4 regions of the Microbulbifer sp. CnH-101-G genome follow, and region 3 is predicted to be linked to each of the others. Evidence: predicted binding sites of a transcription regulator. Region 3 holds the regulator's gene; each other region holds the start of a gene.
What was found. The regulator sigma-54, encoded in region 3, starts transcription at its own class of promoters, with help from an activator protein. The targets are predictions, from matches to a motif close to TGGCACANNNNTTGCNNT.
Positions count from the first base shown of each region.

Region 1: glnL (nitrogen regulation protein NR(II)) is a predicted target of sigma-54. The motif match lies at 1,123-1,140, and genes of this name have one in related genera.
Region 2: nirB (nitrite reductase large subunit NirB) is a predicted target of sigma-54. The motif match lies at 3,140-3,157, and genes of this name have one in related genera.
Region 4: glnA (glutamate--ammonia ligase) is a predicted target of sigma-54. The motif match lies at 1,324-1,341, and genes of this name have one in related genera.

Region 1 is NZ_CP174292.1:3,673,509-3,679,677, reverse strand. It holds gene ACJJID_RS16265 (DUF4124 domain-containing protein) at 212-862, shown strand; gene glnL (nitrogen regulation protein NR(II)) at 1,213-2,295, shown strand; gene ntrC (nitrogen regulation protein NR(I)) at 2,299-3,705, shown strand; gene ACJJID_RS16250 (PAS domain-containing protein) at 3,830-4,162, shown strand; gene ACJJID_RS16245 (peroxiredoxin) at 4,223-4,762, opposite strand; gene ACJJID_RS16240 (AI-2E family transporter) at 4,996-6,108, opposite strand.
Region 2 is NZ_CP174292.1:3,073,605-3,079,773, reverse strand. It holds gene nirD (nitrite reductase small subunit NirD) at 1-376, opposite strand, end outside; gene nirB (nitrite reductase large subunit NirB) at 465-3,002, opposite strand; gene ACJJID_RS13630 (protein kinase domain-containing protein) at 3,350-5,128, opposite strand; gene ACJJID_RS13625 (NarK family nitrate/nitrite MFS transporter) at 5,118-6,169, opposite strand, start outside.
Region 3 is NZ_CP174292.1:2,815,194-2,821,362, forward strand. It holds gene ACJJID_RS12420 (KpsF/GutQ family sugar-phosphate isomerase) at 1-13, shown strand, start outside; gene ACJJID_RS12425 (KdsC family phosphatase) at 74-613, shown strand; gene lptC (LPS export ABC transporter periplasmic protein LptC) at 613-1,179, shown strand; gene lptA (lipopolysaccharide transport periplasmic protein LptA) at 1,166-1,723, shown strand; gene lptB (LPS export ABC transporter ATP-binding protein) at 1,810-2,535, shown strand; gene ACJJID_RS12445 (RNA polymerase factor sigma-54) at 2,729-4,186, shown strand; gene hpf (ribosome hibernation-promoting factor, HPF/YfiA family) at 4,368-4,658, shown strand; gene ptsN (PTS IIA-like nitrogen regulatory protein PtsN) at 4,662-5,123, shown strand; gene rapZ (RNase adapter RapZ) at 5,255-6,115, shown strand; gene ACJJID_RS12465 (HPr family phosphocarrier protein) at 6,136-6,169, shown strand, end outside.
Region 4 is NZ_CP174292.1:3,679,847-3,686,015, forward strand. It holds gene glnA (glutamate--ammonia ligase) at 1-1,245, opposite strand, end outside; gene thiI (tRNA uracil 4-sulfurtransferase ThiI) at 1,565-3,049, shown strand; gene ACJJID_RS16280 (TlpA family protein disulfide reductase) at 3,370-3,864, opposite strand; gene ACJJID_RS16285 (TonB-dependent receptor plug domain-containing protein) at 3,867-5,249, opposite strand; gene ACJJID_RS16290 (TonB-dependent receptor plug domain-containing protein) at 5,177-5,986, opposite strand.

The DNA.
Region 1 (6,169 bases), 860 kb from region 3:
CGGCATCACGCCGATGCCGCCGAGCCGTTCTCGAAAAGCCCGCCCCTCTCTGGTGCGGGCTTTTTTATTGGGGGTACACTGTCGGTTGAGGGGGTTACTTTCGCCGTCTGTGGCCGATACAGCGTTTGTGGATTAGAAAGCCTGCCCCTCTGCAGATTGGAGCCCGTTTGTAGGCAAGCACAAGGAGTACCGCTTCGCGGCTGATTGAGCTATGGGATATTTAAAACTGTTGCAGGCACTTTTTCTTGCCGTTCCCCTGCTGGCCCTCGCCGGCACCGATGGCGGAACCACCTCCAGTACCATTTACAAGGTTGTCGGCCCCGATGGCCAGGTGACGTTCAGCGATACGCCGCCCCCCAATGGGCAGGCGCAAAAGGTCGAGTTGGCCCCAATTAATGTACAGCCAATCGCTCTGCCGCGGACCCTGCCGACCCGCAAGCTGTCGCCAAAAGATGAAAGTGACAAGGCCAAGGACGGTTATTCTGGCCCGTTTTCTATTCAGATAGTGAGCCCCTTAAATGACGCCACCATCCCTCCTGGGCAGCGTTTTATCCCGCTGCAGGTGGATGTGCAGCCGGTGTACCCGGAAGGGGCGAGTTTCTTTGCAGTGGTGGATGGCAAGCCCTGGAGTGGTCGCTCCTCGGGAGCGGGCCTGGATATCTCCCTGCTCGAGCGGGGTACCCACACCGTGCAGGCGATACTTACCGATGCCAACGGCCAGGTACTGGCCAAATCCCAAGTGATTACGCTCTATGTGAAACGCCCTGGCGGCAAGCTGCCAGATAACCCGGCGCCGCGTGCACCGCAAGCTCCCAAGGCTCCGCTGGGACCGGGTATTCCCCAGGCTCAGCCCACTCCCTGATCCACTGCCTTAGCCGCTCCTTAAGCGGCTTCCTTACATGCCGCCACTGCAAATAACTTTTTTTGCGGCGGTGGCTTCCACCCCAGATCCGCCTGGTTAAATTTTGCTCTACGCACTAATATGGTGCGCACACGATTTTGTCTCAGCAGTTTTGCCTGTGCCTGCGGCGGCTTAACCAGTCTCATGGTCGTGCACGCTTGGAGGTTGGGGAGAACCCTGGGGCCTCTGGGCGCGCCCCCCGATAATTCTGTGCGCCATTTTGGTTTGCTTTTTGCACTGGCTAGAGACAAGGGGTTATCGCGCCGGACGCAGGAGAGTGCCCGGGCCCGTTAGAAAGCGGAAACGATTGAATGCTTAATGATCGCCAGCTGCGTCAGCTTTTAGACAGTCTTACTTCAGCGGTACTGGTACTGGATGACCAGTTATTGCTTTGCTACCTGAATAATGCCGCTGAGGATCTGTTGGCTGCCTCCAGTGCGCGGGTCGAGGGTATGCCACTGCAGGAGGTAGTGCGGGAGTCCGTCGCCGCAGAAAAGGCGCTGCACAACGCGCTCCTCACCGGGGAAAAGTTCACCGTGCGTCGCGCCCGCTGGCGCCTGCATAACCTGAAAACGCGGACCGTGGATTACTCCGTGAGCCCGGTGCCGGAGCTGGGGGTGTTGTTGGTGGAGGTGCAGCCGATGGATCGCCTGCTGCGCATTGCCCGTGAGGATGCACTGCTCAGCACTCAGGAAACCGCACGCAACCTGGTGCGAGGCATGGCCCACGAGGTGAAAAATCCCCTCGGCGGGATTCGCGGTGCCGCACAGTTACTGCAGCGCGAACTGCCTGACGCCTCCCTCGAAGAGTACACCCAGATCATCATCGAAGAGGTGGATCGCCTGCGTAATCTGGTCGATCGACTACTGGGGCCCCGCCAGCCAGTACAACTGGTGCCCAGCAATGTGCACGAGATACTCGAGCGGGTGGCACAACTGGTCGAGGCCGAATGCGGGGGGCAGCTGCAAATTCGCCGGGATTATGATCCCTCGATTCCCGATGTGCCGGCAGACCCAGAGCAGTTGATCCAGGCCCTGTTGAATATCGCCCGCAATGCCATGCAGGCCATTGATGAGAGCATCGGCCTCGCCAATGGGGAAATCGTGTTGCGCACGCGCGTGCAGCGCCAGTTCACCATTGGTCGACGCCACTGCCCGCTGGTTTGCCGTATCGAAATTGAAGACAACGGCCCTGGCATTGCCGAGGAGATCCGCGAGCGCATTTTTTTCCCGATGATTTCCGGTCGTGCCGAGGGCTCGGGACTGGGGTTGTCTATCTCGCAAAATATTATCAACCAGCACCGTGGCCTAATTAAATGCGACAGCCGACCGGGTCGCAGTGTCTTCCAGATTTACCTGCCACTTGTTACCGAATCAGCCAATACAGGAACCTAGAGAATGGGCAATCGCGTTTGGATTATTGACGACGACCGATCAATCCGCTGGGTACTGGAGCGGGCGCTGTCGCGAGAGGGGATTGAGACCCAGTGCTACGAGAGCGGCGATCGCGCCCTGGATGATTTTTATAGCGACTCCCCGGATGTAGTGATCAGCGATATTCGCATGCCCGGTTCCGATGGTTTTAAATTGCTGGAAAGATTTCAGGCGGAGCGTCCGGGCCTGCCAATCATTATTATGACTGCGCACTCCGATCTCGACAGTGCGGTTGCTGCTTACCAGGGTGGGGCCTTCGAATACTTACCCAAACCCTTCGATATCGATGAGGCTGTAGCAGTCACACGGCGCGCATTGGCGCACGCCAAGGAGCAGGTCCAGGAAGAACGGGCTGAGCCGGATAATGGCACCGGTAACAAAGAAATCATCGGCGAAGCGCCGGCCATGCAGGAAGTATTTCGCGCTATTGGACGCCTGTCCCATTCAAATATCACCGTGCTGATTAATGGCGAATCGGGAACTGGTAAGGAGCTGGTGGCCCAGGCCCTGCACAACCACAGCCCCCGCCGTGACAAGCCGTTTATCGCCCTCAATATGGCCGCCATCCCCAAAGACCTGATGGAGTCCGAACTGTTCGGGCATGAGAAGGGCGCCTTTACCGGCGCCAGCGCCCAGCGGGCCGGTCGCTTCGAACAGGCCAATAGCGGCACTCTGTTTTTAGATGAAATTGGCGATATGCCGGCGGAGACCCAGACCCGGCTGCTGCGTGTTCTGGCGGATGGGGAGTTTTATCGGGTTGGTGGTCATACTCCGGTAAAAGTGGATGTACGTATCATTGCCGCCACCCACCAGAATCTGGAAGAGTTGGTGCGCGAGCATAAATTCCGCGAGGATTTATTCCACCGTCTGAACGTGATTCGAATTCACATCCCGCGCCTGGCGGACAGGCGCGAGGATATTCCGCGGCTGGTGCGCCACTTCTTCAATGCCGCCGCCGCAGACCTCGGTGTAGAGCCAAAAATTCTGAGTAAAGATGCCGAGGAATATCTCTCCGGCCTCGATTGGCCCGGCAATGTACGCCAGCTGGAAAACACCTGTCGCTGGATTACCGTAATGGCCTCTGGCCGCGAAGTGCATATCGAAGACCTACCGCAAGAATTGCACCAGCAGAGCAATGAGACCGAAGTACCGCTGGACTGGCAAAAAGCCTTGCGCATCTGGGCCGATCAAGCGCTCAGCGCCGGACGCAAGGAAATTCTCAGCGAAGCCGTACCCGCCTTCGAAAAAGCTTTGATAGAAATCGCGTTAAAACACACCGCCGGGCGCAAGCGCGATGCTGCGGATCTGCTTGGCTGGGGACGCAACACCCTGACGAGGAAGTTGAAGGAATTGGGGATGAACGGAGAGTAATTTCGGGCTTTTAATCGGCAAAAAAATAGAGAAGCCAAAAAAGGAAATATTCTTTTCAGCACCTAAAATTCTCATTAGCGTGAATTTGTAGCTCTTATTATTGAAACGATAAGGGAGAGTTTTTGTGAAAATTGAAGAGCTTTCTGTTGTTGAAAAAGTGCCATTCCTGTTTTGGGTAAAAGACCGGCAGGGAAAATATCTCTGGGGAAATCGTAAAATTTGTGAGTTGGCCGGTGAGGAAGTGGAAGGCAAGACCGATGCGCAGCTGCCCTGGTCGGATAACGCTGTGGAATTACGAGATGATGACTTAAAGGTCTTCGCCTCAGGAGATCCCATCTATTCTCATGAATTTATCGATAAATCCTCTGAGGGCAGGGCCAACTTGAGTGTTTGCAAGTGGCTCGACGACTTTGAAGGGCAGCAGTGCTGCTTCGGCATTTCGTTTATTAGTGACTGAGAGAAGTACTGTAATCTGCCTTATGAATCCGGTTCAGGGGCGACCGGGCTTGCATGCGGATTACTGTTTTACCCTCTCCGCATTTTCTGTTTTCTCCACGCCAAGTTTGGCCAGATTACTGGCGATATCCTCTGCGCTGGTGGCGGGATTGATATCTTTATCGATTTTTAGAATATTGCCATCTTTGCCGATATAAATAGTGACGCGCCGGGCGAGTTTGATAATAGGAATGAGTACACCGTAGGCTTTCGCAACCTCTCCCGTGGGGTCGCTGAGCAGGGGGAAGTCGGCGGAATTGTATTCAGAGAATCGGACATTTTCGTCGAGCTTATCGGTGCTGGCCATAAAGTAGGTGACGTTAAAGGCACGGATTTGGTCACCGTTTTTAGCCAGGGATTTGCACTCTATTGTGCAGTTTTTGGTAAAAGCCCTGGGATACCAGGCGATAACCACCGCGGTCTTGCCCACATAGTCTTTCAGCGAGTGCGTCTTTCCATCTGTGCCCCGCAAGGTGAAGTCGGGCGCTTTTTGCCCGACTTCCAGTGCCATCAGCGGCAAGCTGAGCATGGTGGCGACAATCAGGGTTAACCAATATTTCATAGGGACATCCGCTCTGGCAAAAGTGGCGTCTAATCTATTGCCATTGTGTGCCTCACATCAGTATATGACGCTTATATGGCTAAGACCTGCCGCATCTTCCATCTTCACCAAATATGACTGACCAGTGCTCACACTATGAGTCAGCTCAAGTACTGTTCGAAAGCGCTGCAGTACACCGAGTTCAGGTTTCGACAGCGCGGTTAAATAGCGTAAAAAAAGAAAGTGATCTCAAATTACTCGCTATCTTTCTTTGGCTGCATCAGCATATCGTTGCCTTCGGGTTTCGGTGGCATCAGCATATCTTCCGGGTGGACAAACTCCCGCATAAAGATTTCCCAGAAAGCGAGGAACAATGCGGCTAGCAGAGGGCCCATGGCGAAGCCACTGATGCCAAACAGTATTAGGCCGCCCACGGTGGAAAACAGCACCAGGTAATCTGGCAGCTTGGTATCCCGCCCTACCAAAATGGGGCGCAGCAAGTTGTCCACCAGGCTGATTACGGTAAATCCGTAGGCCAGTAGTATGGTGGCCTTGACTGGCTCGCCAACCCCATACAGATAGATCGCCGCAGGAAACCAGATCAGTGCCGCACCAACGGCGGGCAGTAACGATAATAGGGTCATCAACACACCCCACAACAGGGGGGCGGGCAAATCGAGTACCCAGAAAATAATGCCGCCCAGGCTTCCCTGGGTAATTGCGACTACCAGGTTGCCTTTAATAGTGGCTCGGGTGACTTCGGCAAACTTAGCCAGTAGCAGGTGCTCACGCTCATCACCAAGTGGCAGTGCGTGAATAATCAAGTTGACCAGTCTCTCCCCATCGCGAATTAAAAAGAAAGTGAGGTAGAGCATCAGGCCGAGCATGACAAAAAAATTGACAGTGTTCTGCCCCACTTCTATTGCGTTTTTTGCAATAAAACTGCCAGCATTCATTACCCCGCCAAGTAAACGCTTCTTGGCCTCGTCGATATCTACACCGATACCCTCAAGGAAATCGTTGACGCGCGGAAAGGCGCTGCGTACCTGTTCTAGGGATTTAGATACATCAATTTGTCCCTCCTGCACCTTCTGATAAAGCGTTACCGCTTCATTGATAAAGGAGGTGGCCACCACCAATACTGGTATCACCAATAACACGATGCACATAAAAAGGGTCAGCAGCGCCATGGAATTGGGAGAGCTGGGAAAGCGCTGCATTAATAGGCGGTACACGGGATAAAAAATGAGGGCGATAGCACAAGCCCAAAAAATTGGTGTGAAGAAGGGTTTAATCAGCACCATAAAAGCCACTGACACCAAGATCAGCGAAAGAATAAATGAGCGCCTTTCTAATTTTTCCTGCACTGGAACTCCCTCTACTTCTGCAAAGCCCTGTGGTATCGGGCGCCTAATTTGCGATCTATCT
Region 2 (6,169 bases), 260 kb from region 3:
CGAGCTGGATATTAGCGTCTTCCATACAAACACCATCTTCAAGGCGAAAATGGTGTTTATAAAGTGGTGAAGCAATAGTTAATTCACCCTCCAGCTCCGCAATTATTCCCCGCGAAATAACCCCAGCTTGTGCGATCGGGTCCCAGTTGTCAACGGCATAAAGCTGTCGATCCTGCCCGGGTAAAAAAAATAGGGCGATACCTTTTTTCTTCTCAGATCTAACCGTGTTGCCAGCTTTTTCTGAGGAGGTATCGCCCCAAAGGGCACACACCCCGGAATTGCTGACCAGATCTGAGCGTCGACAGATTGGCAGCCATTGGGGGCGGGTTATGGCAATAGAATTAAATGAATTTGGTTTGGCGCTGGCTTGATACATAACAACTTCCTTACAGGATTGTGAAAAAAATCAGAAATTGAAATTTATTCTTGTTTATTCAAATGAAAGTACTTTTTGGAATACGCCACTAGGCAGACTCTGCAGCTTCCAATATTTCCTCGGTGGTCGCCGGGCGTGGTTGACCGCGCTCCTTAACAAAAACAATTTTGTCATCACCCTCGCTGCTGTTGACAAACTGACGAAAACGCTTGAGTTTTTCCGGGTCGTTAATGGCGGACTTCCATTCGCATTGATAGCTATCAACCACGCGCGACATTTGCGCTTCAAGTTCGGCACAGATTCCCAGTTTGTCATCGACAATGACTTCACGTAGATAGTCGAGCCCACCATCAAGGCTTTCCAGCCAGACCGAGGTGCGCTGCAATTTATCGGCGGTGCGCACGTAGAACATCAGGAAGCGATCGATATATCGAATGAGGGTTTCGTCATCCAGATCAGTGGCGAATAAGTCGGCGTGTCGCGGGCGCATGCCGCCGTTACCGGCGACAAATAGGTTCCAGCCTTTTTCGGTGGCGATAACTCCCACATCCTTACTCTGCGCTTCGGCGCACTCGCGGGTACAGCCAGATACGGCCATCTTGATTTTGTGGGGCGAGCGCAATCCTTTGTAGCGGTTTTCCACGCGCAGGGCCATAGAAACACTGTCCTGCACCCCGAAGCGGCACCAGGTACTGCCTACACAAGACTTAACCGTGCGCAGAGACTTTCCATAGGCATGGCCGGTTTCGAATCCCGCATCAACCAGTTCTCGCCAAATCTCTGGTAGCTGCTCGAGGCGAGCACCAAAAAGATCAATACGCTGGCCACCGGTAATTTTGGTGTAGAGGTCATAGCGTTTGGCAACATCGCCAATCACAATAAGTTTTTCTGGTGTGATTTCGCCACCGGGAATACGCGGTACTACAGAGTAGCTACCATTTTTCTGCATATTCGCCATAAAGGTGTCATTGGTGTCCTGCAGGCCAACGTGGGCCTGCTCCAGAATATGTTCATTCCACAGAGAGGCGAAGATGGAAGCTGCGGTGGGTTTGCACACCTCACAGCCCTGGCCGCTGCCATGTTTATCGAGGAGCTCATCAAAGGTTTTAATTTCCCCAACCTGAATAATATGGAAGAGCTCTTGCCGGCTATAGGGGAAATGCGCACAGAGGTGATTGCTTACCTCCATACCTAGTGCCGCTAACTCAGTATCGACAATATTTTTTAGCAGTGCCGCACAACCACCACAGCCGGTGGAGGCCTTGGTTACATCCTTGACTTCAGCTAGGGTATGGCAGCCACCGTGTACCACATCGATAATCTGTCCCTTACTCACGTTATAACAGGAACATACGGTGGCACTGGCAGGTAAAGCCGAGGCACCGAGAGGCGATCCTGCACCATCAACTGAGGGAAGGATAAGTTGCTCAGGGTGCTCGGGCAGCTCAATATCATTAAGGTGATATTGCAGTAGAGTATCGTAATCCCCGGTATCACCCACCAGCACGGCACCGAGCAGTTTCTGGCCTTTGGCATCGGTTATCATACGTTTGTAAACGCCGCCCTGCTCATCTACAAAAGTAATTGCGGCCGCACCTTCACTGCGCCCGTGGGCATCGCCAATAGAACCGACTTGAACACCGAGCAGCTTTAATTTGGTGCTCATATCGGCACCATTAAAAAATATCTCTGCACCGGTAAGTTGTGCGACAGCGGTGCGTGCCATGCTGTAGCCCGGAGCTACCAGGCCAAAGATTCGCCCTTCATAGAGCGCGCACTCTCCTATAGCAAAAATCTTAGGGTCTGATGTGCGACAGCAGTTATCGATGACTATGCCACCGCGCTCGCCAACCTGCAGTCCTGAAGCTTTTGCCAGCGTATCCTGAGGGCGAATTCCCGCGGAGAAGACAATCATATCGGTAAGCAGTTCATCTCCTCCTTTAAACTGCATACGCAAGCGGCCATCAACTTCTGCAATAAGTTCAGTGGCCATACTGGTGTGTACCTTTACACCGAGAGCTTCGATTTTTTTGCGCAGCAAATCGGAGCCGCCCTCGTCGAGCTGAGTGGCCATAAGTCCCGGCGCGAACTCCACCACATGGGCTTCGAGTCCAAGGGCTTTTAAAGCATTTGCCGCTTCCAGACCGAGTAGGCCACCACCGACAACCACACCACTTTGCGCTGTAGATGCGGCTGTGCGGATAGCATCCAGATCTTCGAGGGTACGGTAGACAAAGCAGCGCTCGTGCTGGTGTCCTGGGATGGGGGGCACAAAAGGATAGGAGCCGGTGGCGAGTACTAGCTGATCGTATGTATATAAGTTTCCATTCTGGGCGGTAACGGTTTGCTTTTCGCGATCAATGGCAATAACGGGGTTATTGAGTTCTAGCTCGAAGCCCCATTCATGGTACTGCTCGATATGGCCCATGGCCAAATCTTCAGCGCTGCACCCGGAGAAATAATTGGACAAATGTACGCGGTCATAAGCGGGCCTGGCTTCCGCACAAAAGACGGTGACTTCAAAACCGATGTTTTTATTTTTTTCTACCAGCTGTTCAAGAAAGTGGTGCCCGACCATGCCGTTACCAATCACAACCAGCTTTTGCTTTTCTTTCTTTACCTTCATTGCTATTCCTGCCATCTGAAGTCAATTTTTTCGGCAGGAGGGGAAGCGCTTGATATGGCAGGGGCGCCTCCTCTTCTGCCGAAGAGTACAGGCGCCGTTGCCTCGAATTGGGGGAAAATTTTGTTGGTCATTTAATGTATTCAATCTCCGTGCCAATATTGAGACCTGGAATGGCGCCAATCTGTGCCTATTGTCCACAATTTTGGCGACACCTTGCGACAAGTTGGTGCGAAAAAATAATTTTCTGCTCTGTATTAGTGCTTAATGAAATTCTGTGGAATATTGGAGGCGTGGAGAATTTATTTTCGGGCTGCTGGTAGGTAAAACTGAGATCCGCTGATGGGCTATTAGAAAATATACAGGAGATGAGAAAGCAGCAGGATGAGCGCTATCAGTTGCCAGAACAAAACAGGGTTTCTTTCCAGTAGTGGGCGGCTATTGGGTGGTTTGAAGGCCGGGTTGGGGTGCTGTAAATCTTGAATGAATTCCGACAGGCTGTCGTAGCGTTGTCTGGGGTCGGCAGCGCAGGCTTTTTGCAGGGCGCCATCCACCCAATGGGGAATATCCCTACGGTGCGTATACGCTTTCGTATAACGCATTTGTTGATAACTTTTGAGCTGATAGTGCAGGTTGCCCAGGCGCTCGGGATAGGGGTATTTTCCCGTAAGTAATTCATAGGCGATGACTCCAAGGGAAAAGATATCTGAACGGTGGCTGGCACTATCCCCAAAAAAGAATTCGGGAGCCGCATAATTTTTACTGCCTGGAGCACCAGTTTCTGAGAAATGTAATTGCTCCCGGAGGCCGGGCCCATCAACCCCTCCCAGATCAATGATGACCAGACGCCCATGGCTGCGCATCATGATGTTCTCTGGCTTCAGGTCGCCATGCACAATTTCTAGGCGTTGCAGGCTGCGCAAGGCACTTACCAGTTGCGCCAGCAGCTCCCGTACCTGGGATATTTGCGGCTGGGAATTAAGTTGCATCCACTGTCGTAAGGTCTGTCCCTCGACATATTCGAGAATATGGTAAAGACAAGCGCGCTCTGCCCTTGGGGGATATAACTTGATAATCCCTGGGTGGTTGATTCGCCGGCCAGTCCACTCCTCGGCGATAAAGCGCTCGATATAATGCGGATCATCGCAGTAATTTACTGACGGGGTTTTAAGAGCGCGAAGTACACCGGATTCAAGATCTTGGGCCAGGTACAGGTGACTGCGCTTGCTGGCATAAAGTTCCTGCAGAATAAGGAAGCCATCGAGTTTTTGACCGGGATTTAAATCCGGGGCGAAGGGCAGCTTCCGGTTGTGCATTGTCAGTTCGTCGCACTGCGGGAAGTCCAGGTGATTGACCCTGGCAGCGACTGCACTCAGATTATCGCTTGAGCCAGCCTTCAGGGCCGCATCAACCAGCTGTTGCGGTGTGGTCCTGTCGAAATCAGCGAGTCTTTCCTGGATAGAGGTTTCGGGCAAGAAATCGTGTATCCCATCGCTACTCAGCAAATAAATATCATCGGGTAGTAGCGCTTCACAGCGATAGTCCACATCGATGTGGACATCCATACCCAGTGCCCGGCTGAGAAAAGTGCGCCCGGGAGACAGTTGGTGACTATGATCGCGGCTGAGACACTCAAGTTTGCCGTCGCGCAGACGGTAGATGCGTGTATCCCCAACATGCACTAAATGGGCGCTGGTACCTTTAATAATAATGGCAGAGAAAGTGGTGAGCCAGCCACGCTGAATTTCTACACTGCCTCCGCTTTGCCGATATAGCCAGCTATTGAGGGAGTGGAGAACCCGCGCCACTGCGTGGCGGGTAGACCAGGTTTCCGGGGTGCTGTAATAATCGGAGAAAAAACCATTGATGGCTGCGCGAGCGGCCTCCCCGCCAGCCTCAGCGCTGGCGACACCATCGGCAATAGCTGCGAGCGCACCATAGCGCTTGAATTCTATCCCCTTTGGTAGCCGCACTGCACAGGCATCGTCGTTGTGCCGGCGTTGGCCGGCACAGGTGGCGCTGAAAATTTGCAAGGCATCCATTTTTTTGTTCTGCAAATTATCAGATACTCCAGAGAGGTTTCGCACCTCTTCTGAAGATTTTACATGCTGCTCTTTATCAGGCGACATCAATCATTGATACACTGCCATCGGGATGTACCTCGGCCATTTGCCCCTCGGGTTCCTCCAATAATAACAGTGCGACGAAGCCGAGAAGTGCAGTGATGCCGATAACCATAAAAAATGTTTGGTAGGAAACCAAGCTCAACACGGTGAGATAAAACACTGCACCTACATTGCCGTAAGCACCTGTCATACCTGCGATCTGCCCGGTAAGGCGTCGCTTAATTAGGGGGACTACAGCAAATACCGCCCCTTCACCGGCCTGCACAAAGAAAGAGCACGCCATGGCAGCGGCAACGGCCAGGTAGAGTGGCCATTCGGCATCGATCAAGCTCATAGTGAAGTAACCCAATGCCAAGCCCGCAGTGAGTACCAGCAGGGTGGACTTTCGTCCCCAGCGATCACTAATCAAGCCACCCGCTGGACGGGACATCAGATTCATAAACGCATAAGCGGAGGCAAGCAAGCCCGCTTTTACTGGGTCCAGGGTAAAGGTCTCAGAGAAAAACAGCGGCAGCATAGAGACCACGGCCAGTTCGGAACCAAAAGTGGCGAAGTAGAGTAAATTGAGTACGGCCACCTGCTTGAATTTGTAGCGGTGTACGGGAGCTGGGGGATTAGTGAAAACTTCGCGGTTGATACTAAATGTCTTGCGCGCATCCAGCAGGTAAAGTAAGCCGAGCCCACAATAAATCAAGGTGGCAGCAAGGCTGGAGATTAAACCGACACCACTTGAAAGTTTCCAGGTTAACAATGCTAGGGCTGCATACATTGGTACCTTCATAATCAGTAATAGTACGAAGTCTCCTGAACTGGTGACCTCCATTGCCCCAATTTTTTTCGGCTTGAAATACGTGGAACCCTTGGGAGTATCGGTCACGGAGAAGTAGTAAATCACACTGTAGACCAGCGCAATAACCCCAGTGATACCAATCGCATAGCGCCAGCCATTATCGCCACCAAAAAACAGTGCGATGGTGGGCAGGCTCATAGCGGCAGCGGCCGACCCGAAATTACCCCAGCCCCCATAAATGCCTTCAGCGGTAC
Region 3 (6,169 bases):
CGGCGTAATCTAAAAGATTAAATTAATTTTTTGGGCACGTTAGTGCCCCATTTACATTTTAAGGAAAACTCTGGTGGTTTCAGAAAAAGAATTAAATGCGGCTCTGCAGAAAGTACGCTGGCTGGTTTTGGATGTAGATGGCGTCCTCACCGACGGCAAACTTTATTTTGACAACAATGGCAATGAGCTGAAAACCTTTAACACCCTCGATGGACACGGCATTAAGATGCTGCAAAACTCCGGGGTTCGCGTAGCCATTATTACAGGGCGGCGCAGCTCCGTGGTGGAGCGCCGCGCTCACGACTTGGGCATCAATAAACTGATTCAGGGGCGCGAAGACAAATTTACCGCGCTCCAGGAACTTTTGGCAGGGGAACCCTGCCGCTTAGAAGATATCGCCTACATCGGCGATGACTATCCGGATCTCCTGGTGATGACCCGCATCGGCTGCCCCATAGCTCCTCCCAATGCCGCAGCCCCCGTCAAGGAGCGCGCTTTGTGGGTAACCCGAGCTCGCGGCGGAGAAGGCGCTGTGCGCGAAGCCTGTGATCAAATCATGCAGGCGCAGGGAACCTTTGACTCGGCTCTCGCCCCCTATATTGGAGAGCAATAATGCGCACTTGGCTGCCGCTGCTATTAGTAGTATCGCTAATCAGTGTTGGCCTGTGGCTTTCGGAAAGCCCGCCCGATCAGCTGCTGGGGATACGACCGACCCCCCAGCAGCATGACAAGGCCGCAGAACTGATCATCCGAAATGCCAAGACACGGCACTTCAATGAGGAAGGAAACCTCGCCTACCGAGTAGATGCAGATCAGATTACCTACTACCAGTTTAAACGTCGTGACCGGGCAGACCTGGCGGAACCCCGCATGCTCTTTTACCAGGATGACCAGCCGAAGTGGCGTACCGAGTCCCGCAAAGGGGTCGCTTACAATCGTGGTGAACGAGTAGTCTTGGATGGCGATGTCGTAATTGATGAACTACCCGCCCCTGGCGGTATCAAACTGGAAACATCGAGCATTACAATTCTGCCCGCGAAGGAATTCGCCGAGACAGACAAAGTTGTTACTATTAGCTCTGGCCCTAACCGCACAACGGGTAAGGGTATGCGCGCTTACCTGAATGAAGACCGGATGGAAATCCTATCCGACGTAAAGAGCATCTATGACACTGACTAAATACCGCCACTTGCTAAGAATCTCCGCTATTACCGCACTAGCGCTCATAGCTTCAACGGCTGTTGCACTGCCAGAAGATCGCCAACAGCGGATCAATATCAGTTCTGATGCCATGAATGCCGGCCTCAACAATAACTTGGTGGTATATAGCAACAATGTTGTTATCACTCAGGGTTCGCTGAAAATTCAGGCTGACCGCGTCGAGGTTTACTTCACTCCAGAAAAAGAAATCAGTCGCGTCATAGCCGTAGGCAAGCCCGCGCATTTCCAACAAAAGATTCTTCAGGGTGAAAATCCCGTCAAAGCTAGAGCCCAGCGTATTGTTTACCAGGTGAGCTCTGAGGAACTGCAGCTCACAGGCAAGGCCCATGTTGACCGTGAGGGCAATACGCTGGCCGCAGAAAAAATTGACTACGATCTCTCTACCGAACAAATGAGCGCCAAGGGGCAAACCGGTAAGGGGCGCGTAGAAATGACATGGAAGCCCGAGAAAAAAGAGAACACGCAAGGCGCCAGTGATAACCAAGGGCAGCAAGCCCCCTAACTTTCACTCAAGCGCTAAGCAACAGATATTATTTGCACCGGCGGGCACCACTCTGCCCGCGGCATGGATAGATTTCGGTACACACTATGCCAACGCTCAAAGCGTTACACCTCGCGAAACAGTATAAAAAAAGAAAAGTTGTCCAGGATGTCACCGTCAGTGTTTCCAGCGGGCAGGTTGTCGGGCTTCTAGGCCCTAATGGCGCCGGTAAAACCACCTGTTTTTATATGATTGCCGGGCTGGTTCAGGCCGATGCAGGTAGGGTGATGATCGACGATGAAGATATTACCCGGCTGTCCATGCACGGGCGCGCACGCAAAGGCATCGGCTATCTTCCCCAGGAAGCCTCGGTATTTCGCCGCCTGAGCGTAAAAGACAATATTCTCGCCATCCTTGAAACCCGCAAAGACCTCTCACGAGCCGAGCGACAGCAACAGGCTCAAGCCCTGCTTGAGGAATTTAACATTACCCATATTGAGCAGAGCTTGGGCATGGCACTCTCTGGGGGCGAGCGCCGCAGAGTAGAAATTGCCCGCGCCCTGGCCACCAACCCCAGCTTTGTCCTGTTAGATGAACCTTTTGCCGGCGTGGATCCCATATCGGTAAACGATATCAAAGAAATCATCCGCCACCTGCGGGATCGAGATATCGGAGTACTCATTACCGACCACAATGTGCGCGAGACCCTCGATATTTGCGAGACCGCCTACATTGTCAGCGAGGGCCACATCATCGCTGAAGGCACACCAGAAGATGTTCTTGCCAACCAGCAGGTTCGGGAAGTTTATTTAGGACATGAATTTACCATTTAAGATGAAACGGCAATATCTATCCTTAAATTCTTCAATTTGAGCTTAATCCCTCATGCTTCAGCCGCTTCGAGTCTAACATCTATCACCGGGTCGGCACGTTTATTGCTTGTAATAAATTAGTGGGAGGGGTAGTCTGCGCCATCTTAGGACAAATTGATCTAAACACTGTCTTATCGGCCAGCGGCTCTCCACTATGAAGCAGTCACTCCAGCTCAAGCTCGGCACACAACTGACTATGACTCCCCAGTTGCAACAGGCAATCCGCCTTCTGCAACTGTCTACCCTCGACCTTCAGCAGGAGGTTCAGGCGGCGTTGGATAGCAATCCAATGCTGGAGGCGGATAGCGAGGAACAACCCTCAAAGGTGGAGAATGGCCAATCTCTGACTGAGCACGAGTCAGAGCGGGTGCAGGACAATACTTCACAAGCGACTGAGGAACGAGAGCTTGCTGAGGGGGACTGGGACCAGGCAATTCCCGACGAGCTTCCTGTCGACTCCCGATGGGATGATATCTACACCAGTCACAGCGGAAACCCAGAGCTGGATACCTCCAGCTACGAACGCAACTCCACCTCTGTCGACTTACAAGCCCACCTGCGCTGGCAACTGAACCTGACCCCTTTATCCGAGCAGGATAAGTGGATCGGTGAAAACCTGATTGACAGCATAAGCCCCAGCGGCCTCCTGGGCACCTCAATAGAGGAGGTTGCCTCCTCATTAGCTGTAGATGAAGATGAAGTACTGGCAGTCTTAAAGGCCATCCAACAGTTCGAGCCTGCCGGCTGTGGGGCTCGGGACCTAAAAGAATGCCTGCAATTGCAACTGCAACAGTTACCGCCAACCACCCCCTGGCTCGACCAAGCGCAAAGCATCATTGAGAAACACTTAGACCTGCTCGGCAAAAGAGATTTTCGCCAGCTGAGTCGGCGCACACGCCTTAACGAGGCCCAGCTCGGCGAGGCCATTCGCCTCATCCAGACGCTAAACCCGAATCCGGGAGAGAGCTTTGGCGGGCAGGAGCCGGACTATGTGATCCCGGATATCATCGTTTCCCGCAAGGCCCTGCGCTGGCAAGTAGAATTGAATGGAGAGATCACTCCCAAGATTCGAATCAATAATCACTATGCCTCAATGGTTAAGCGTGCGGACAACTCGAGAGATAACAACTTTTTGCGGGACCATCTGCAAGAAGCTCGCTGGTTTATGAAGAGCCTGCAGAGTCGCCACGAAACCCTGCTGAAAGTCGCCAACTGTATTGTCGAAAAGCAGCAAGGCTTTTTTGAGGAGGGGCCAGAAGCCATGCGCCCCATGGTGCTGGCAGACGTTGCCGAGTCCATTGGCATGCACGAGTCCACCATCTCCCGGGTAACCACCCAAAAGTACATGCTCACACCCCGCGGTGTGTTCGAACTCAAGTATTTCTTTTCGAGTCACGTAAGCACAGACTCCGGCGAAGATGCCTCCTCAACCGCCATTCGCGCCCTGATCAAAAAGCTGATTGATTCGGAAACGCCACGCAAGCCGCTATCCGACAATAAAATTACCCAGGAACTAGACCAGCAGGGCATCAAAGTAGCCCGCCGCACAGTAGCCAAGTATCGCGAATCAATGGGTATCCCCTCCTCCAGTGAAAGGAAGCGCCTAGTTTAATTTGCCCATACCGGGCGCGACCCAAAAGGCGGAGCAAGTCATAACCTGGCGCCAGTTGCTACGTCTTCACAACCGAACTCCAAACTTTGAGTGTATCCTTCCATTCTGGGCCACTTCCTAGTAGGGTTGCGACCCGAAAGGAGGCTCGCCGTATTGTGATGCACCTGGTAAGGAGAAATCCATGCAGATCAACATTAGTGGTCACCACGTCGACGTTAGCTCACCAATGCGCAACTACTGTGAGAACAAGCTGGAAAAGCTCTCAAGGCATTATGACAACATAACCAACGCGCAAGTTATTCTATCTGTAGATAAATTGATCCAGAAAGCTGAAGCCCGAGTACATATCAATGGTCACGACCTCTGTGCGGGTTCGGAAGACAAAGACATGTACGCAGCCATCGATGCGCTTACAGATAAGTTGGACCGCCAACTGAAAAAACACAAAGAGAAGTTGCAGAACCACCGCTGAATTATGACACTGGAAGCTTTACTTTCTCCCCGCCTGAGCCTTTGCCACCTGGCGGGGAGCAGCAAAAAGAAATTGCTGCTCAATATTGCCCAAGCCATCGCCGAACAATATCCACAGCATGACTCCGACACAACATTCAACCAATTGATCGCTCGAGAGCGCCTGGGTTCGACGGGTATTGGCGAGGGGGTAGCCATACCTCACTGCCGCCTTCCTGGCTGTGAGCAACCTATTGGTGTGCTTTGCACAATCGAACCCGCCATAGATTTCGACGCTATCGATAGGCAACCTGTCGACTTACTCTTTGTCTTACTCGTCCCTGAAGATTCAGAACAACAACATCTGGATACACTGGCAGAAATCGCTGCGCTTTTTTCCAACAGCCAAGTCCGGGATAAGTTGAGAAAAGCCGACAGTAGTGATGAGCTCTACGCCCTAGCCATAGATTCTGCCGCAGCAGCCTGATTCTGGTTTTGTACTTTTATTCTGGTAACAACTGAGATTCTCCTGAATCACTCCTTAAATTACCGTTAGGAATAAAAACACCATTTCTCAAGCGATTAAATGGTATAAAGAGCTAAAAAGAGGGGGTCCCCATGCGCTTGGTCATTATCAGCGGCCGCTCCGGCTCCGGTAAAAGCTCCGCACTACAATTGCTCGAAGATGTGGGCTTTAACTGCATTGACAACCTACCGATCAGCCTGCTGCCCGAACTGATTAAGCGGGCCGAGCAACAAACCCCAAAGGGGAACACTCCCCTAGCCCTGGGAATAGACGCACGCAACCTCTGGCAGGATATTAAGCAGGCTCCACGTGTCATAGAAGCCTTGCGCAGCACGGGTGTCCAGTGTGACATTATCTACCTGGATGCCCGTGAACCTGTCCTGGTACAGCGATTCAGCGAGACTCGCCGAAAACACCCCCTCAGCAATGACTGCACCCACTTACTCGAGGCCTTAAAACAAGAAAGGGAATTGCTGACACCGATCTCAGCCATGGCGGATATGGTGATCGATACCAGCAGCCTTGGCCTACATGAGTTGCGAGAGCTAATTAAAAGCCGAGTGGTGGGCGAACACTCAGAGGGAATGGCAATCCTTTTTCAGTCGTTCGGCTTTAAATACGGCGTTCCCGTGGATGCCGACTTGATGTTCGACTTGCGCTGCCTGCCAAATCCCTATTGGGAACCCAGCCTGAGAAAAAAAACCGGATTGGACCCCGAAGTAGCCGAGTTTTTACGCTCCTATTCAAAAACCAACAAAATGGAAGCGGACATCACAGGCTTTTTAGAGAACTGGCTTCCCTCCTTCCAAGAGAGCAACCGCAGCTATACCTGTATTTCCATTGGCTGTACCGGAGGAAGGCACCGCTCGGTATACATGGTTGAGCAACTAGCCCGTACTTTTCTGCATAAATTTGGCAATATTCAAGTCCGTCACCGCGAACAACAGAGATAGTCGAAACACCGCAAGCCCCTATGCAAAAGCAGCGTCTCATCATCATTAACAAAC
Region 4 (6,169 bases), 860 kb from region 3:
TTCCAGGCTGGCGGCAACAGTCGGGTACTCGGCCAGCTCTTCCGGCGGCAGGTCGTACAGGTCCTTGTCGGCAGCGTCGCCGGGGTGGATCTTGTTATTGATACCGTCGAGGCCCGCCATCAGCAGCGCTGCGAACGCCAGGTATGGGTTTGCGGTCGGATCCGGGAAGCGGGTCTCGATGCGCTTGCCCTTCGGCGAAGTCACATACGGGATACGGATGGAAGCGGAGCGGTTGCGCGCGGAGTAGGCCAGGATAACCGGGGCTTCAAAGCCAGGCACCAGGCGCTTGTAAGAGTTAGTGGATGCGTTACAGATCGCATTCAGGGCGCGCGCGTGCTTCACGATACCGCCGATGTAGTAAAGGGCGGTTTCGGACAGGCCCGCGTAGGCGTCGCCGGCAAACTGGTTGACGCCGTCCTTGGTGAAGGACTGGTGTACGTGCATACCGGAACCGTTATCGCCTACCAGCGGCTTGGGCATAAAGGTTGCGGTCTTGCCGTAGGCGTGCGCTACATTGTGCACGGCGTACTTGAGAATCTGTACTTCGTCCGCTTTCTTGGTCAGGGTGTTGGCGGCAACGCCGATCTCACACTGGCCGGCAGTGCCCACTTCGTGGTGGTGCACTTCAACGCGCAGGCCCATCTGCTCCATGGCGGAACACATGGCGGCACGCACGTCGTGCAGGGAGTCAACCGGAGGCACCGGGAAGTAACCGCCTTTCACACCGGGGCGGTGACCGATATTGCCCTCGGCAAAGCTGTGGCCGGAAGACCAGGCTGCCTCTTCGGAGTTGATCTTGTAGAAGGCGCCGCCCATTTCGGCACCCCAGGTAATGTCGTCGAATACGAAGAACTCGGGCTCGGGACCGAACAGTGCGGTATCGCCCAGGCCAGTGGACTTCAGGTACTCTTCGGCGCGCAACGCGATGGAACGCGGGTCGCGCTCATAGCCCTGACCGGTGATCGGGTCGACGATGTTACAGCGAATAATCACGGTGCTTTCGTCGGTGAAGGGGTCGAGGAAAGCGGTCTCGTCATCCGGCATCAGGATCATGTCGGACTCGTTGATGCCTTTCCAGCCAGCGATAGAGGAGCCATCGAACATCTTGCCCTCTTCGAAGAACTCGTCGTCAATCTCCGACACGGGCACAGATACGTGCTGTTCTTTACCCTTGGTGTCGGTGAAGCGCAGGTCTATCCACTTAGCCTCACTCTCATTAATCAAACCGAGCGTTTTCGCTGACATTGCTGTCCTCCAGGTCTTAAAAAGTATTTGGTCGCTATGCCTTTGCTGCCGGCATTCGCTCTTTACCTGGCGTGAAATAAAGCAAAGAGTGTGCCAAATTAGGGCAGTGGCGTCACAGCCGCGACTGGTGCCGGTGCGGGCCCCAGCACTGGGCCGACTGGGGCAGGATAGATGTATTGTGGCCGTGCAGCCACAGCTAAATGCACCAATTTGGCACATTTGCTCTCCTGCTCGCGCAGAAACAGTGCACAACCAACTTGCCTCCGGCTAGTTTATAATGCCGCACCTTCTATCAACATGCGGTACCCCACGGATTCCCATGCACTTTGTCGTCAAGTTTTTTCCCGAGATCACCATCAAGAGCAACCCGGTGCGCAAACGTATGTCGCGCCAGCTCAAGGACAACCTACAGCGCCTGCTGCGCCAGCTGGACGACCGAATCCAGGTGCGCAAAGACTGGGAAAAGATCGATGTGATCGCCCCGGATGCCGTGGCCCACCTTGGCAGCCGCATCGAAGAGGTGCTCTCTCACACCCCCGGCATCGCCAACTTCTCCCGCGTGCGCCAGTTCCCCCTGGGCGACCTGCACGATATGTACGAGAAGACCCTGTCGGTGTGGGGCCCCGCCCTCAAGGACAAGACCTTCTGTGTGCGGGTAAAGCGCACCGGCGACCACGACTTCAAATCTCTCGATGTGGAGCAGTACGTGGGCGGCGGCCTCAATAAAAATACCGAAGCGGCCGGGGTGAAACTGAAAAACCCGGACATCACGGTGAAGCTGGAGATCCGCCACGACAAGCTCAACGTGGTCGAGGAACAGCATGCCGGCCTCGGCGGCTTCCCCCTGGGCACCCAGGACCCGGTGCTGTCGCTGGTTTCCGGTGGTTTCGATTCCACTGTGGCCAGCTACCTGACCATGAAGCGCGGAATCCGCACCCACTTCCTGTTCTTCAATCTGGGCGGACGCCAGCACGAGCTGGGCGTTAAGGAAGTGGCCTACTACCTGTGGAACAAATACGGCGCCTCCCACCGGGTGCGCTTTGTTACCGTGCCCTTCGACGAAGTAGTGGCAGAAATCCTCGAGCGCGTGGATGACTCCCATATGGGCGTGATTCTCAAGCGTATGATGCTGCGCGCCGCAGACGTTATCGCGAAAGAGCTGGAAGTGGATGCCGTGGTAACCGGTGAGGCCATCGCCCAGGTTTCCAGCCAGACCCTGAAAAACCTGTCCGTGATCGATAGCGTCACCAACACCCTGGTACTGCGCCCGCTGATCACCAGCGATAAGACCGATATCATCCGCACCTCACGGGAGATCGGCACCGAGGAATTCGCCGCAAATATGCCTGAATACTGCGGTGTAATTTCAGTGAAGCCCACCACCCGCGCCAAAATTGAGAAAGTGGAATCCGAGGAGAACCGCTTCGACTTCACCATCCTCGACCGCGCCATTGGCAACCGTTCGATTCAGAATATCGACGAGGTGATCGAAGAGGTGGACGGCGAAGCGCCGGAAGTGGAAATCCGCGAGGAGGCCGGCAACGCGGTAGTCATCGATATCCGCCACCCGGATGAAGAGGAGATGGACCCGCTGGAGCTAGAGGGCGTCGAAGTAGAGACGATCCCCTTCTATCGCCTCAATAACGGCTTTGCCAAGCTGGATCAGGAGCGCGAGTACCTGCTCTACTGTGCCCGCGGCGTGATGAGCCGCCTGCATGCCTCCCACCTGCTGGACGAGGGCTTCCGCAATGTAGGCGTGCTGCGCCCACAGATCCCGCACCGTCCCGACGGTATCAAGAAGTAGCAGTCATTGCCTGGCGCGGGCAGAGCTGTCGCCCGCGTCCTTCTCGCTTTCTTCTCGCGTTCTTCACCAGGTCGCCATTCTGCACACGACCGGTGATCTTTTACTCAAAATCACTCCCAATTGTCATGCGGCCCCCCTATAATCGCCGCCTTTGGCAAAGCTTGGAAATAGCGTTTTACACTCGCGCCAGAGGCACCCCAGCTGGAGCATCAACGCCGGGCAGCTTAGGGATAAGCAGTGAAAGCGCCCCAAAAGCCTCGAAGCTTCGACTCCGAATTTATCTTTATAGCCGGATAGCCGGGAACCTGGCCCGCAATAACTTAACCCTCACAAGTGACCGCTAAGCGCTCTGCCAATACCAGCCGCAACTTCTCCTGCGACATAAAGCCCCTCAGCCAGCCTCCGGGCGCGCCGGAGCGGTTGATCAGTAAAGTGAAAGGGGTGGCGGGAATGGAGCCCACCTTATCGAGCAGCTTGCTACTCACCTGAAAGGCGGGGAAGTTCGGACGCAACCTGCGGTATTCCGCCAGCAACGCCCGGCGGGAGCCATTGGTACCCACTGCCAGGGGCTGAAACTGGCTGGGGCACTGGGCTAAAAGCTGATTGAGCGCCCTGACCTGGCGAAAACACCAGGAGCACTCGGGCTCAAAAAACACCATCACAGTCGCCTCTCCCTGGTATCGCAAAAGATCGATCCGCTCGGGGCTAGCGAGACTTCTCAACTCCAAGTCCAGCAGTGATTCTCCCTGCGCAACATAAGAAGCAGCCGGTGCACACAGGGTAAATAGGACTAGCCACAGGAAAAAGCAGCGCACGACTACAGATTCCAGTCAAAGCCCAGGTAGAACTCCCGACCGCGCAGCGGGCCGTAGATATAAGCAACATCGTAAGCGCCTGTGGCATCCCAAAACAGCGGCGATTCGGCCCTGTTAACCTGGGTGTAGTCGGTGAGATTGTTGCCGCCAACGTAGACGCTCAGATTTTCACTGACGTCGAAGGAGGCTTTCATATCCACCGTCCAGTAGCCTTCCGCTGTCAGGCTTTTCTGCTCTCCATTGGGCTGGTTGTAGCCCTCATAACCGTAGTCTTGCAGATCCCGCTGGCCCACCCAGCTGGCGCTGGCGTAAACCATCCAGGGCCCGTTACCGTAGTCCAAGCTCAGTAGGGCGCGCTCTTCCACCGGAGCGATAGCGTAGGACTCCTTGAAAACCCGGTCATAGGCGTAGCGCTCCAGGGTAAGGCCGAACTTGAGGGCCTCATTCAGCTTGTAGCCGAGACTGATATCCCCGGCGCTAACCGCAGCATCTTCCTGCATTTGCGCCAGCAGCGGGACGCCGGCTTCCGTTTCACTCAGTGCGGCCAGGTGCTCAACTTTTGTGTGTGCCAGTGACAGAGTGCTACTCAAGCGCTCACCCTCATAGCTCAGCGCATAGGTACTTGAGAGGGATCTTTCCAGTTTATCGACCGCAATGGAAAAGCCATCACCGGCATCGAGAATCCCGTGGTCCGTTTCAAAGAATGACAGCGGCGCCCGATAGCCTCGCCCGAATGCCAGCCGCGATGTCCACTGATCATTGTGCAGATAGCGCATATCGATGCGTGGAACCAGTAGGGTCTCTTCAATTTCGGTGCCGGGTTTCTCCTCGGCCATAAAGTCGGCGCGCACCGTATCCAGACGCACGGCGGCGGACACCTCCAGTTTTGGCGAGACTTGCCAGGTATCCTGCAGGTACAGGCCACCGGTGCGGTAGTCGAAGCTGTCCTCCACATAGTTGGCACTCTCTGCCCCGGCAACAGAGTCGGAGCGCATGGCCTCATCGCGCATGTCTGCCCCAAAAGTCAGGGTATGCTCCTCATTCACTAGCAGATTATTACGCAGGTCAAAATAAAAGAGGCGATCGGTAGCGGTGTAGTCAAAACCCTCGTAGAAGGAATCCTGCTGGTGTTCAGACCAAGCCAGGGTGAGCATGGCATTGTAATTTTCATTGAATTCGCGCAACCAGTTGGCAGAAGCATCTGTGCGCTCTGTATCAATCCACTCGGTGGTTTCCCAGGGCTTGCCGATATACTCATCGCGCACATCATCATTGACAAACAGGTGCTCGGATTCGATACCGTCGTAACCACTCAGCACTTCACCGATGGAGTAGCCCTGGGGACCACCAAAAATAGTGGAGTCGGTGTAAGCCAGCCGCAGCACCAGATTATCGCGCTCGTTGAAATCATGGGAGATACGGCCGACATAGCTGGCGTTTTCCTGGAGGGGGCTTCGCTGACGCCATTGTCGTCGTTATCGGCCTGGTGATGCTTGTCGTTTTGATATAGCAGGCTGGTGCGGGTGCGGTCGTCATCGCTGACATGGCTGCCCATCATGCCCACGAAGAAACTGTCATTATCCTCCCAGGAGGCATTGAAGCTGACAGCACTTTCCTGCGGCTCCTTGGAAATCACATTGATAGTGCCGCCTATGGCCTCGGGGGCGAGCAGCGAGGCTCCGGCACCGCGCGCCACTTCGATGCGCTCCACGCCGGTGGTGGCAAGAGCGTCCACCGCATAATAACCAGCCATCATGGTGTGCAGAGGAATGCCATCGGTGAGGATAGTGGAATGCTCACCGCGCATCCCGTTTAACATAATGCGCTTGACGCCGCACATGGAGCACTCGTTCGAAACCCTCACACCGGGGGATTTCTCAATGGCCTGGGTCAGGTTGACCGCCTGCATCGCCTTGATTTGAGATTCATCCACCACTTCGGTTTTTTGGATGGCATCCAGCAGTGTACCTGCGTCGTACAGGCGCTGACGCACTCCCACAACCACCGTCTCTTCGATAACGTCGCTCCGGGGCCCCTCAGCCAGCGGGCCAGCCGCAAAGGCCGTCGGCAGGGCCGCAGCAAAAATAGCGGATGACAGCACGGTGTGACGATAAACAGACATGGTAATCTCCGGAATCCCAATTCAATTTGATTTACATATGCAAATGTTAATCATTATCATTTTGTTTTCCATCCTCCAATAGAGGTATAAAACCTTCAATAGCCGATCTACCCACTCGCAAACCCCATCCACTAATAGAGACCGGTGATTTTTTACTCAAAATCACTCCCAATTGTCATGCGG